One region of the Streptomyces sp. NPDC005408 genome, then DNA from elsewhere that is predicted to be linked to it. Evidence: riboswitches for the same ligand, from Rfam matches in the RefSeq annotation. Region 1 holds a riboswitch; each other region holds the start of a gene.
The links. A riboswitch is a leader RNA that binds a small molecule or an ion and turns the genes downstream of it on or off. The one in region 1 is predicted to bind thiamine pyrophosphate.
Positions count from the first base shown of each region.

Region 2: linked by a shared signal. The riboswitch ahead of ABZS64_RS17610 (thiamine ABC transporter substrate-binding protein) and the one ahead of thiC (phosphomethylpyrimidine synthase ThiC) in region 1 are both predicted to bind thiamine pyrophosphate.
Region 3: linked by a shared signal. The riboswitch ahead of thiO (glycine oxidase ThiO) and the one ahead of thiC (phosphomethylpyrimidine synthase ThiC) in region 1 are both predicted to bind thiamine pyrophosphate.

Region 1 covers NZ_JBEXEX010000003.1:295,466-300,091, reverse strand. Annotated here, with positions in the region: gene ABZS64_RS05340 (hypothetical protein) at 79-873, shown strand; gene thiC (phosphomethylpyrimidine synthase ThiC) at 935-2,725, opposite strand; TPP riboswitch at 2,719-2,853, opposite strand; gene ABZS64_RS05330 (YibE/F family protein) at 2,924-4,252, shown strand; gene ABZS64_RS05325 (SsgA family sporulation/cell division regulator) at 4,308-4,626, opposite strand, start outside.
Region 2 covers NZ_JBEXEX010000016.1:79,771-84,396, reverse strand. Annotated here, with positions in the region: gene ABZS64_RS17615 (iron ABC transporter permease) at 1-1,560, opposite strand, end outside; gene ABZS64_RS17610 (thiamine ABC transporter substrate-binding protein) at 1,599-2,690, opposite strand; TPP riboswitch at 2,760-2,869, opposite strand; gene rlmN (23S rRNA (adenine(2503)-C(2))-methyltransferase RlmN) at 2,889-3,995, opposite strand; gene ABZS64_RS17600 (phosphatidate cytidylyltransferase) at 4,075-4,626, opposite strand, start outside.
Region 3 covers NZ_JBEXEX010000031.1:37,214-41,839, reverse strand. Annotated here, with positions in the region: gene pknB (Stk1 family PASTA domain-containing Ser/Thr kinase) at 1-644, opposite strand, end outside; gene ABZS64_RS25685 (thiazole synthase) at 810-1,604, opposite strand; gene thiS (sulfur carrier protein ThiS) at 1,611-1,811, opposite strand; gene thiO (glycine oxidase ThiO) at 1,808-2,980, opposite strand; TPP riboswitch at 2,978-3,090, opposite strand; gene ABZS64_RS25670 (hypothetical protein) at 3,142-3,483, shown strand; gene ABZS64_RS25665 (FAD-dependent oxidoreductase) at 3,599-4,626, shown strand, end outside.

The sequences.
Region 1 (4,626 bases):
GCCATCGGTACCTACATCGCGAGTACCAGTTGAGACAACCCTCCGGCAAACGGCGTATTGCCTGGATACCCTGCACTCGTGAGCGACAAATCTGACATCCCTATGGTTTCTCCCATAGGTGCAGCCATCGCGAGGCGTGCCGTAGCACCGCTGGTCGAGCGTCTGAACGAGCAGATGCGGCAGGCAGTGGCACCGTTGGTAGAGATGCAGAGCGAGCAACTCCGCCAAGCCATGGAGCCACTGCTCGAACACCTAAAGGAGCAAACTCGTCAAGCCATGGCGCCCATCAGTGAAGCCATGGCTGAACAGACAAGGCAAGCGATGGCACCCATCAGGATGGCTTTCGAGGATCAACTGAGAGGGCTGGTCCCACCGGTCCGTCTGGCCGAGATCCTGCTCGTCAGTCAACGGGCAATGTCCGTGATCCCAGACTCTCGATGGAGAGGCCTGTTCGACGAACTTCAGCCGCAGCTCTCCTTCGTTTCAAGTGCCGCGTGGAGGCACGCGCTGGATGACTACCGCAGCGCGGATCCCAACAGCGTTGAACGCCTGATTGCGAAGCAGACGCCCTCGACTGGAGCCTCCCCAATCGGCGATGAGTTGGCCGAAGGAGTTCATGACATAACTGCACCGCTGTTGGAGCGCACCCCAGAAGGCGGTGACCACCCTGGCGTAGAGGGCAGTTGGCACAGCCTCATCACGCCGATGAATGTGATCGTGGTCATGGCCGTGTTGTACGCATTGGCGGCCACCGCGCTCTCGGTAGTGGTGCCAGACAGCGACGTGGTCAAGCGGCTGAACGGTGCCGATACCCACTTCGCTCTCGCCCTTGCGCTGCTCGCATACATCGACGGCAGAGACAGGGACCGGTGAGACGAGGCGACCCGCGCCGGGCGATGCCCCGATCACCCGAGGCATCGCCGTCCACTGGATCTCAGTCGGCGAGCGGCAGGTAGACCCGATTCCCCGCCTCCGCGAACTCCTTCGACTTCCGGAGCATCCCCTCAGCAACCTCCTCGGCCGTCGCCCCCGCGGCCGCAGTACCGCCAAACTGCTCTGTGATGCTTTGGCTAATCTTCATGCTGCAGAACTTCGGACCGCACATCGAGCAGAAGTGCGCGGTCTTCGCCGGCTCGGCCGGCAGCGTCTCGTCGTGGAACTCCCGTGCCGTGTCCGGGTCGAGGGCCAGATTGAACTGGTCCTCCCACCGGAACTCGAAACGGGCGTCGGACAGCGCGTCGTCCCACTCCTGCGCGCCCGGGTGCCCCTTGGCGAGATCGGCCGCATGAGCGGCGATCTTGTAGGTGATGACGCCGGTCTTCACGTCGTCGCGGTTGGGCAGGCCCAAGTGCTCCTTGGGCGTGACGTAGCAGAGCATCGCGGTGCCCCACCAGGCGATCATCGCCGCCCCGATGCCGGAGGTGATGTGGTCATACGCCGGGGCCACGTCCGTCGTGAGCGGGCCGAGCGTATAGAACGGGGCCTCCTCGCAGATCTCCTGCTGGAGGTCGATGTTCTCCTTGATCTTGTGCATCGGGACGTGACCAGGTCCTTCGATCATCGTCTGCACATTGAAACGCTTGGCGATCGAGTTGAGTTCCCCGAGTGTGCGCAACTCGGCGAACTGCGCCTCGTCGTTGGCGTCCGCGATCGAGCCGGGCCGAAGACCGTCGCCGAGCGAGTACGTCACGTCGTACGCGGCGAGGATCTCGCAGAGCTCCTCGAAGTTCTCGTAGAGGAACGACTCCTTGTGGTGCGCCAGGCACCACGCCGCCATGATCGATCCGCCGCGCGAGACGATGCCCGTCTTGCGGTTGGCGGTCAGCGGGACGTACGGCAGCCGCACACCCGCGTGGACGGTCATGTAGTCGACGCCCTGCTCGGCCTGCTCGATGACCGTGTCCTTGTAGATCTCCCAGGTCAGCTCTTCGGCCTTGCCGTCGACCTTCTCGAGCGCCTGGTAGAGCGGCACGGTGCCGATCGGCACGGGGGAATTGCGCAGCACCCACTCGCGGGTGGTGTGGATGTTGCGGCCGGTGGAGAGGTCCATGACCGTGTCCGCGCCCCAGCGCGTGGCCCAGGTCATCTTCTCGACCTCCTCCTCGATGGAGGAGGTGACCGCGGAGTTGCCGATGTTGGCGTTGACCTTCACCAGGAACCGCTTGCCGATGATCATCGGCTCGATCTCCGGGTGGTTGACGTTGGCCGGCAGGACGGCCCGGCCCGCGGCGATCTCCTCGCGTACGACCTCGGGGGAGACGTTCTCGCGGATCGCGACGTACTCCATCTCGGGCGTGATCTCGTCACGACGGGCGTACGCGAGCTGCGTCACCGCCTGTCCGTCGCGGCCCCGGCGGGGCTGGCGCGGACGGCCGGGGAAGACCGCGTCGAGGTTGCGCAGACCGCCCCTCGGCGAGGTGTGCTTGATCCCGTCGTCCTCGGGGCGGACCGGGCGGCCCGCGTACTCCTCGGTGTCGCCACGGCCGATGATCCAGTTCTCCCGCAGCGGCGAAAGTCCGCGGCGGACGTCGGTCTCGACGTTCGGATCGGTGTACGGGCCGGACGTGTCGTACAGCGTCACGTCCTTGCCGTTGGTGAGGTGCACCTGGCGGACCGGCACCCGGAGGTCGGGGCGCGAACCCTCGACGTATCCCTTGTGCCAGCCGATGGACTTCCCGGCCTCGGGCTGATTCGAGGCAGGCGTGCGTGCGTCCTGAACGGTCATCGTGACCTACTCCCTACGCCGGCATTACCCGGTAACAGGTTCGGCGGTCGGCGCAGCCACTTCCGTACAGTTCGTACGGATTTCAGCGCCCTCTCAGCCCGGTGCTCCGAGCTCCCGCGTGTGCAAAGGTGCCACCACGCTAGCGTCACTTCTGGCGCGCTGAACAGAGGGCCCCCTCGTTCTTGCGATGATCGGTCGGTGACCTCATCGCCGACACCTCCGCCGCAGACGCCCGACCCCCATGGCCACACGCACAGCCATGGGCCCGCCGCGCCCGTCTCGCAGCACCTCCGCAAGGTCATCGCCGCGGTGCTGATTCCTTTCGCCGCGGCCGTCGTCGTCGGCCTGGTCGTGCTCTGGCCGGGTGGCGCCCCCGGCCATGAGCGCACCGGTGTCGGCTTCGACCGGCAGACCGAGCAGGGCAAGGTGGTGCGGGTCGAGAAGGTCAATTGCAAGGACGTGAACGCCGCGCAGGTCCCGCCGACCGGCGACACCTCCACACCCGAGGGACGCGAGGCGGTCAACGCCCAGAAGGGCAGCTGCGGGAAGGCGACGATCAAGGTCACCACCGGCAAGGACAAGGGCCGCACCTTCACCGAGATCGTCCAGCCGGACGCGCCCCGTCAGCTGAGCCAGGGCCAGGGTGTGGTGGTGGCGTACGCCCCCGACGCGCCCCGTGATCTGCAGTACTCAGTGACCGATGTGGACCGCGGCTTCCCGATGGCACTGCTGGCTGGGATCTTCGCGGTCGTGGTGGTGCTGGTGGGGCGGATGCGCGGCGTGATGGCGCTGATCGCGCTCGCCGCATCCTTCGCCGTACTGACTCTGTTCATCCTGCCCGCGATCCTGCAGGGCTCCAATCCGCTGATCGTCGCGGTGGTCGGAGCGAGCGCGATCATGCTGATTGCGCTCTATCTGTGCCACGGGCTCACCGCGCGCACCTCGGTCGCTGTCCTCGGCACGCTGATCTCTCTGCTGCTGATCGGGCTGCTCGGCTCGCTCTTCATCGGCTGGGCGAGTCTGACCGGCAACACCGACGACAGCACCGGCCTGATCCACGGCCTCTATCCGAACATCGACCTGAGCGGTCTGCTGCTGGCGAGCGTCATCATCGGCTCGCTGGGTGTGCTCGACGATGTGACGGTGACCCAGACCTCGGCGGTGTGGGAACTGCACCAGGCGGACCCGGACATGGGCCCGCGGGGGCTCTACCGGGCGGGCATCCGCATCGGCCGGGACCACATCGCGTCCGTCGTCAACACGCTCGTACTGGCCTACGCAGGCGCCGCGTTGCCTCTGCTGCTGCTCTTCTCGATCGCACAGAGCAGCGTGGGAACGGTGGCCAGCAGCGAGCTGGTGGCGACCGAGATCGTACGGACCCTGATCGGGTCGATCGGCCTCGTCGCCTCGGTGCCGGTGACCACCGCCCTCGCGGCGCTGGTGGTCTCCGCCGACCGGCCGGGCCTTTCGGCGGCCGCGGGCAGGGCAGCGCTGAGAGGCGGTAGGGGCCGCCGCCGCAAGAAGTAGGGGGAAGATGGCGGCGGTTGGCGCCGCGGCGGACGATTCCGAAGGCCGCGGCCGCTCAGCCGGCGCTCTCCTCCGCGAGAATGCGCCCGAGCGCCTCTTCGAGATTGCACTCGAAGTCACCGAACGTACGCTCCTGCCCCAGCGGCACCAGCTTGTCCGTGCGGTCGAGGAAGGCCACAAGCGGCGCCGCACTCACCCGGAACAGCGCCCGGTCGCAGCCGACCTGGAGCCGGACGATCACATCGGACAGCCCCTCGGGACGCGTCGGCGCGATGTGCACATCGCCGTCCCCGCTCGGGCCGTTGATGCCGTCCACCAGCAACTCGCGACCGAAGGCCCAGGTCACAGGGGCATCTCCGGGCAGGTGGAAGGTC
Region 2 (4,626 bases), on a different contig from region 1:
CGCGCACACCATCATCAGGATCGTCGAAAGGGCCATCGCCTGCCCGTAGTTGAGCTCGCCGGGTCGGCCGAGCAGGCGTGCCACGGCGACCGGCAGCGTCGGATTGTCGGGCCTGGCGATGAAGACGGTCGCCCCGAACTCGCCGAGCGAGACGGCGAAGGCGAACCCCGCCGCAATCAGCAGCGCACGCCGCACCATGGGCAGGTCGACCTCACGCCACACGCGCAGCGGCGAGGCCCCGAGCACGGCAGCGGCCTCGCGCAGCCGCTCGTCGACCGCCCGGAGGACCGGCAGCATGGTCCGTACGACGAACGGGATACCGACCAGTGCCTGCGCCAGCGGTACGAGAATCCACGACGTCCGCAGATCGAGCGGCGGCTTGTCGAGGGTGATCAGAAAACCGAAGCCGACGGTCACCGCGGAGACCCCGAGCGGAAGCATCAGCAGCGCGTCGAACCCGCGCACGAGCCGCCCCGCGCGCCGGGTGAGCGCTGCCGCCGCGAGCCCGCCGACGACCAGTGCGACAGCCGTCGCCGCCAGCGCGTACTGCATCGAGTTCCAGATCGCCTCGATCGGCGGGACGAGGAAGCTGCTGCCCGCATCACCTGTCGAATGCAGGGCCCGGTAGAAGTCGAATCCGTAACCGCCCGGCCCGTCCAACGAGCGTTCGACGAGCACCCCCAGCGGCATCAGGATCAGCAGCAGCACGGTGAGCAGCACCCCGCCGAGCAGCGCCCACTGCCCGGCGCCACGCGGCCTGCGTGCGGTCTGCGCGGGGTCGACCAGTCTCAGCGCGCTCTCCCGCCGCCGCACCATCGACGCGTGAACGGCGAGGATCGCGCCGACGGCGGCGAACTGCACCAGGGTGAGCACGGCCGCCGTCGGCAGATCCAGCAGCTGGGCGGTCTGCCGGTAGATCTCCACCTCAAGCGTGGAGAAAGTCGGCCCGCCGAGGATCTGTACGACGCCGAACGAGGTGAAGGTGAAGAGGAAGACCATCAGGGCGGCCGCGGCGACGGCGGGCCCGAGCGCGGGCAGCGTCACCCGCCGCCAGGCTGCGAGCCGCCCGGCACCCAGCACCCGGGCGGCCTCCTCCTGACGCGGGTCGAGCTGTGACCACAGGCCGCCCACGGTCCGTACGACCACGGCGTAGTTGAAGAAGACGTGTGCGAGCAGAATCGCCCACACGGTGGTGTCCAGCCTGATGCCCCACAGCTCGTCGAGCAGTCCGCCTCGGCCGAGGAGCGCCAGGAACGCGGTCCCCACGACGACGGTCGGCAGCACGAACGGGACGGTCACCACCGCCTTCAGCAGCCGCTTGCAAGGAAAGTCGAAGCGTGCGAAGACATACGCGCCGGGCAGCGCGATCAGCAGCGTGAGCGCGGTGGAGGCGAGGGCCTGCCAGAAGGTGAACCAGAGCACGTGCTGGATGTCGGCGCGGCTCAGCACCTCGCCGATCCGGCCGAACTGCCATACCCCGTCGACCTGGAGGCCGCGGCCGACGATCGAGACGACGGGGTAGGCGAAGAAGACCGCGAAGAACACGACGGGCCCGGCCATCAGCCCGAGCCGCGCCGCATTCCCGCGGACGGACTTCGTTACTTCAGTACGAGCGAGGACCATGACTGGACCCACTGCTCACGGTTCTTGGCGATCTTGTCGGGGGCGACGGTCTCCGGCTTGTCGATGACGGCGCCGAACTTGGTGAACGCCTCGGGCAGCTTCGCGCCCTTGACCACCGGGTAGACGAACATGTTGAGCGGCATGTCCTCCTGGAACTGCTTGGAGATCAGGAAGTCCAGCAGGGCCTTGCCGCCCTCCTCGTTCTTCGCGCCGTTCAGCAAGCCCGCGAACTCCGTCTGGCGGAAGCAGGTTCCGGTCGCGACCCCGGTCGGCGCCCCGGTCGGCTGCGGCTTGGCGAAGACCACCTCGGCCGGCGGGCTGGAGGCGTACGAGACGACGAGCGGCCGGTCCCCCTTGGCCTTCTTGCCGCCGGCGGAACCGGAGAACTCGTTGTTGTACGCCTGCTCCCAGCCGTCGACGACCTTGACGCCGTTGCTCTTCAGCTTCTTCCAGTAGTCCTGCCAGCCGTCCTCGCCGTACTTGCCGACGCTGCCGAGGAGGAAACCGAGGCCGGGCGACGACGTCGCCGCGTTCTCCGTGACCAGCAGGTTCTTGTACTCGGGCTTGATCAGGTCGTCGAAGGACTGCGGCGGCGCCAGCTTCTTGTCGGCGAAGTACTTCTTGTCGTAGTTGACGCAGATGTCGCCGGTGTCGACGGGCGTGACGCGGTGCTTGTCCTTGTCGAGCTGCACCTCGTCGGGCACCTGGTCCAGGCCCTTGGCCTCGTACGGAGTGAACAGATCATTGTCCAGAGCGCGCGAGAGAAGGGTGTTGTCGACGCCGAAGAAGACATCGCCCTGCGGGGAGCCCTTGGTGAGGATCTCCTTGTTGAGGGCGGCGCCCGCGTCACCGCTCTGGAGCAGCTTGACCGTGTAGCCGGTCTCCTTGGTGAACTGCTTCAGTACGGCGGGGGAGGCGACGAACGAGTCGTGGCTGACGAGCGTCACGGTCTTGGACTTCGGGCCGCTGTCGGTCGAGGAGTTCTTGGACTCCCCGCACGCGGCGAGCGTCGAGACGCCGAGCGCGACGGCAATGGTGGAAACCGCCCACTTCTTGGTGGTGCTCACTGAAATTCCTCCTGGAGTGACCAGGAAGAGACGCGGCCCTGCTCACACGGTGTGAGCAGGGCGCAACAGCTTGAGTGGTGACCGAACTTCCTACCCAGAATGACCTGGGCAAGGTTCAGAGGGTCTGCGACCTGACGGCGTCGCACTCTCAGCGCTGTGGCGCTCCCCTGTCGGAATATGCAAATGTTCGAGCCCAGACTACCGCTCGGATGCCGCGAGCTGTCCGCAGGCTCCGTCGATCTCCTGGCCACGGGTGTCCCGGACGGTCACGGGCACACCATGGGCCGCGATCGCCTCCACGAAGGCCTTCTCGTCCTCGGGGCGGGATGCCGTCCACTTCGATCCCGGCGTCGGGTTGAGCGGGATCAGATTGACGTGGACCCGCTTTCCCTTCAGCAGGCGGCCGAGCAGATCGCCCCGCCACGCCTGGTCATTGATGTCCCTGATCAGCGCGTACTCGATGGAGATACGGCGGCCGGACTTCTCCGCGTACTCCCAGGCTGCGTCCAGGACCTCGCGGACCTTCCAGCGTGTGTTGACCGGGACCAGGGTGTCGCGCAGCTCGTCGTCCGGTGCGTGCAGCGAAACGGCGAGACGGCACTTGAAGCCCTCGTCGGCGAGGCGGTGCATCGCGGGCACCAGACCGACGGTCGAGACGGTGATCCCACGCTGCGAGAGTCCGAGACCGTCCGGCTCCGGGTCGGTCAGACGGCGGATGGAGCCGACGACCCGCTTGTAATTGGCGAGCGGCTCGCCCATGCCCATGAAGACGATGTTGGACAGCCTCGCCGGGCCGCCCGGCACCTCGCCGTCGCGCAGGGCGCGCATGGCGTCGACGATCTGGTGCACGATCTCGGCGGTCGACAGATTCCGGTCGAGACCCGCCTGCCCGGTGGCGCAGAACGGACAGTTCATCCCGCAGCCGGCCTGCGAGGAGATGCACATCGTCACCCGGTCCGGGTAGCGCATGAGCACGGACTCGACGAGCGTGCCGTCGTGCAGCCGCCACAGGGTCTTGCGGGTGGTGTCGTCGTCGCACGAGATGTGCCGAACGACCGACATCAGGTCGGGCAGCAGCTCGGAAGCGAGCTTCTCGCGCGCGGCCGCGGGGATGTCGGTCCACTGGGCGGGGTCGTGGGCATACCGCGCGAAGTAGTGCTGCGAGAGCTGCTTGGCGCGAAACGGCTTCTCGCCGATCGCGGCGACGGCGTCCTTGCGCTCGGCGGGCGTGAGGTCGGCAAGGTGCCGCGGGGGCTTCTTGGCTCCGCGGGGCGCGACGAAAATGAGTTCTCCGGGCTTGGGCATGGTCCTACCAGTGTCGCAGAGATACGAAGAGGGGTTCGCCGCCCTGTGGACAACGAACCCCTCACGTCAAACGCGCAGGTCAGCCGGACCCGACGAAGATCACCATCAGCAGCCACACCACCGGAGCGGTGGGCAGCAGCGAGTCGAGACGGTCCATGATGCCGCCGTGTCCCGGCAGCAGCGTGCCCATGTCCTTGATGCCGAGATCCCGCTTGATCATCGACTCGCCCAGGTCGCCGAGCGTCGCACTGGCCGCGACCGCGAAGCCGAGCAGCAGACCCTGCCACCAGGTGCCGTCGTCGATCACGAACTCCATGAGCAGCGCGCCCGCCACCATCGCGAACGCCACCGCGCCGACCAGGCCCTCGCGGGTCTTCCCGGGGCTGATGCGCGGCGCGAGCTTGTGCTTGCCGAAGCGCCAGCCGACGGCGTACGCACCCGTGTCGCTCACCACGGTCAGCACCAGGAAGGTGAGCACCCGCTGCGGCCCGTCGTCGGCGGTGAGCATCATCGCGACGAACGTCGCCAGGAACGGCACGTAGAACGCAGCAAAGACGCCTGCCGTGACGTCCTTCAGATATCCCTCGGGGGGTTCCGTCATCCGCCAGACCAGCACCGCGAGCGCTGTGAG
Region 3 (4,626 bases), on a different contig from region 1:
GGCTTTGAGCCGGTCAGCATCTCGTAGAGGACGACCCCGCAGGCGTACACGTCGGCGCGGGTGTCTGCCGTGCCGTACTCGATCTGCTCCGGAGCGAGATACGAGACCGTGCCCAGCACGGTGCCGGTGGTGTTGGTGACCGAGCCGACCGCGCGTACGAGACCGAAGTCGGCGACCTTGACCCTGCCGTCGTCTCCTATCAGCACGTTCTCCGGCTTCATGTCCCGGTGGACGAACCCGGCCCGGTGGGCCGCGCCGAGCGCGGCCAGCACGGGCTCCATGATGTCGAGCGCGGCCCGCGGCTGAAGGGCCCCGCGCTCGCGCAGTACGTCGCGGAGTGTGCAGCCCGCGACGTACTCCATGGCCAGATAGACGTACGCACCCTCGGCGCCCTGGTCGAAGACCCCGACCACATTGGGGTGGGCGAGGCGCGCCACGGACTTGGCCTCGCGGATGAAGCGCTCCACGAACGAGGCGTCGGTGGCGAGGGCGGGGTGCATCACCTTGAGCGCGAGCACCCGGTCGAGTCGGGTGTCGACGGCCCGGTAGACCGTGGCCATACCGCCGACTGCGATGCGTGCGTCGACGCGGTAGCGGCCGTCGAGCACCTGCCCGACGAGGGGGTCCTTGAGGGTCGTATCCACGCGGGAGATTCTACGAGTCATGACCGACAGGCCCGACGCACCGGGGTGGGACCGGAGCCGTACTGCAGCCGAGCTGTGACAGCCCGGGCCTTCCGGGGGCGCTGCCCCCGGACCCCAGCACCTCAAACGCCGGCGGGGCTTGATTTTCCCCACCCCGCGCAGCGGTCAGAACGCCGGGCGTTCCGGGTCCAGCGCCGCCCGGCCCTCGTGCGGGGAGGACGCTTCCGCGAAGTGCCGGCGCGGAATGCGTCCCGCCCGCCGCGCCAAGCGTCCCGCCTCCACCGCGTGCCGCATCGCCTCCGCCATCAGCACCGGCTCCTGCGCCCGCGTGACCGCCGACGCCAGCATCACCGCCCCGCAGCCCAGCTCCATCGCGAGTGCGGCGTCGGACGCCGTACCCGCCCCGGCGTCCAAAATGACCGGCACGCGCGCGTGCTCGACGATCAGCTGGAAGTTGTGGGGGTTGCGAATGCCCAGGCCGGAGCCGATCGGTGAGCCCAGCGGCATGATCGCCGCGCAGCCCACGTCCTCCAGCTTCCGGGCGAGCACGGGGTCGTCATTGGTGTACGGCAGCACGGTGAAGCCGTCGTCGACCAGTGTCTCGGCCGCCTCCAGCAGCTCGATCGGATCGGGCAGCAGCGTCCGCTCGTCCGCGACGACTTCGAGCTTGATCCAGTCCGTGCCGAGCGCCTCACGCGCGAGGCGGGCGGTCAGGACGGCCTCTCCGGCCGTGAAGCAGCCCGCCGTATTGGGCAGGACGCGGATGTTCAGCTTCTCCAGGACGGACAGCACGGAGCCCTGAACGGTGGGGTCGAGGCGGCGCATCGCGACCGTCGTGAGTTCGGTGCCGCTCGCGACGAGGGAGCGTTCGAGGATGTCGAGGCTGGGCGCCCCGCCCGTACCCATGATCAGCCGGGAGTTGAACGTGGTGTCGCCGATGGTGAGACGGTCGTCTGCCATGGCTGCTCAGCCTCCCTGCACGGCGGTGAGGACTTCGACCCGGTCGCCGTCGCCGAGGACCGTGCCGGACCACTGACTGCGTGGCACGACCGCCTCGTTGAGGGCGGCGGCGACCCCGGACGGAGCGGCGCTGAGGTCGGCGACCAGGCTGTCCAGGGTCGTTCCGGTGGCGAGTTCACGCGTCTCGCCGTTGACGGAGACGTTCATACGGGCTGCTCCAGACGTACGGGAGAGAAACGGCGCGGGGTGAAGGCGCGTGCCTCGTCCGGCAGCGCGCCGCTGACCAGCAGTTCGGCCATCACATCGCCGGTGACGGGGGTCAGCAGCACCCCGTTGCGGTAGTGGCCGGTGGCCAGATGCAGACCGGGCAGGGCACTCGGGCCCAGCAGCGGCGCATTGTCGGGAGAGCCGGGGCGCAGCCCCGCGCGGGTCTCGGTGAGCGGAAGCTCGGTGATGCCGGGCACCAGTTCGTGCGCGTCGCGCAGCAGCTCGTAGACCCCGCCGGCGGTGACCGTTCTGTCCCAGCCGAGCTCCTCGCTCGTCGCTCCGACGACCAGCTCGCCGTTCTCGCGCGGCACCAGATAGACATCGCTGCCGCGCACGACCGCCCGCACGGTCCGGGAGAGGAAGGGTGCGTACGCGGGCGGCACGGTCAGCCGCAGGACCTGGCCCTTCACCGGCCGTACCGGAGGCAGCACATCCGCCGGTACGCCGCCGAGCCTGCCGCTCAGACTGCCGCCCGCCAGGACGACCTGGTCCGCCGTGAGCTCCTCGCCGTCCGTCAGCACGGCTCCGGCCGCCCGGTCCCGTACCACCGAAAGCCGCTCGGCCCAGCCGCGGTGGAAGATCACCCCGGCGCGTTCGCAGGCCTTCACCAGCGCCCCTGCCAGCCGCCGGGGATCGACCTGGTGGTCGCCGTCCACCCGCAGACCCCCGCGTACGCCGGGCGCCAGCATCGGCTCGAGTCGCCTGCATTCGCGCCCGCTCAGCCACTCCGACTCCAGGCCGGACCGGCGTTGCAGGGCATGCAGTTCACGCAGGTGCGCCCGGTCGTCGGCGTCGAGCGCGACGGCGAGCGTGCCGCACGCGCGGTAGCCCACCGACTGCCCGCTCGCCTCCTCCAGCTCGGCGACGAAGTCCGGATAGCGGCGTGCGGATTCGAGATTGAGACCGAGGAGTGTCTGCTCGCCGTAGTGCAGCTCGGTGACGGCGGCGAGCATGCCCGCGGCGACCTGTGCGGCCCCGCCGCCCGGCTCGGGATCGGCGAGCGCGACCCGCAGTCCGCGCTGCGCCGCGCGCCAGGCCGTGACCAGGCCGATGATTCCGCCCCCGATGACGAGGACGTCTGAAGTGCGCGTTTCGGAAATACGCGACATGGGCGTCCAGCCCCTCCCTTCGCCGGCATGACCCGGATCAGGTTCGTACGGTCGGAGGCCGTCCAGCCTCCCTCTCAGCCCGGTGCGTCCGGGCTCCCGCGAGTGCCTTACGGTGGCCACCCTAACCCCCGCCCTCAACTCGCAGTAAGGGAGCCGACGCTGTGGCACGGTCGCTCGACGGTCTTGTCCTCTCGCCGGTCGCCGACCAGGCTCCGGGCCAGGTGGGCACCCGCACCCGCTTCACGTACCACGAGCGGGACGGCCGGATCTGGGCCGATTACGAGGGTGGCGACGTGGTGCGCGGCCATCTCGTGGGGACGCGGGAGGGTGACCGCCTCGACTTCCGCTACGTACAGCTGAAGACGGACGGCGGGACGTCGTCCGGGCACTGTGTCTCCGCCGTGGTCGAGCTGGAGGACGGACGGCTGCGCCTGGAGGAGAGCTGGGAGTGGGAGTCCCAGGAGGGCAGCGGGACGAGCGTTGTCGAGGAACTGGTTTCCTGACGGGCCGTCAGATGCGTAAGGTTGACGGGTGAGCGATCAGCAGAACCCCGAGCAGCAGCCGGCGCACGCAGCGAAGACGCACGACGCACGGCGCGTGGTCGTCGTCGGCGCGGGAATGGCCGGAGTGCAGACCGCCGTGGCCCTGCGCGAGCAGGGCTTCACCGGACCGGTCACCCTGATCGGCGCCGAGCCCCACCAGCCGTACGACAGACCGCCGCTCTCCAAGGCGATCCTGCTCGGCAAGGCAGAGGGCTCGGCCTTCGAGGTCGACTTCGAGGCGCTCGCCATCGAGCTGCGGCTGGGCTGCGAAGTGCTCGGCGTACGCTCCGATGCCCATGAGCTGGACACCGAGGCGGGAGCCTTCCCGTACGACGTCCTGGTCATCGCCAGCGGCGCCGAGCCGATCACGCTGCCGGGCACCGAGGGTGTGCCCGGAGTCCATCTGCTGCGCACCCTCGACGACGCCGCACGGCTGCGCCCCGTCATCGCCCAGCAGCACGACATGGTGGTCGTCGGCGCGGGCTGGATCGGCGCGGAATTCGCCACGGCCGCCCGCGAGGCAGGCTGCGCGGTCACCGTCGTCGAGGCGGCCGACCGCCCCCTCGCGGGCGCCCTGCCCGCCGAGGTCGCCGCCCCGATGACCGACTGGTACGCGGAGTACGGCACCGAACTGATCACCCACGCGCGCGTGGCCGCCATCGAACCCGGCAGGGTGATCCTCGCGGACGGCCGTGAGCTCGCGGCCGGAGCCGTGGTCGTCGGCATCGGCGCACGCCCCGCCACGGGCTGGCTGGCCGGTTCCGGCATCGCGCTCGGCCCGGACGGCGCAATCACCGCCGACGAGCATCTGCGCACCTCTCTGCCCGATGTGTACGCGGTCGGCGACTGCGCCTCCTTCCCGTCCGGCCGCTACGGCCGGCGGCTGCTCGTGCACCACTGGGACAACGCCCTGCAGGGGCCACGCACGGTGGCCGCCAATGTGATCGCGAGCGGCCTCGGGCAGCCGCCGCAGGTCTACGACCCTGTGCCGTACTTCTGGTCCGAACAGTTCGGCCGCTTCGTGCAGTACGCGGGTCACCATTCCGCCGCCGACACGATGGTGTGGCGCGGCGATCCGGCGGGCGCCGCCTGGACGGTGCTCTG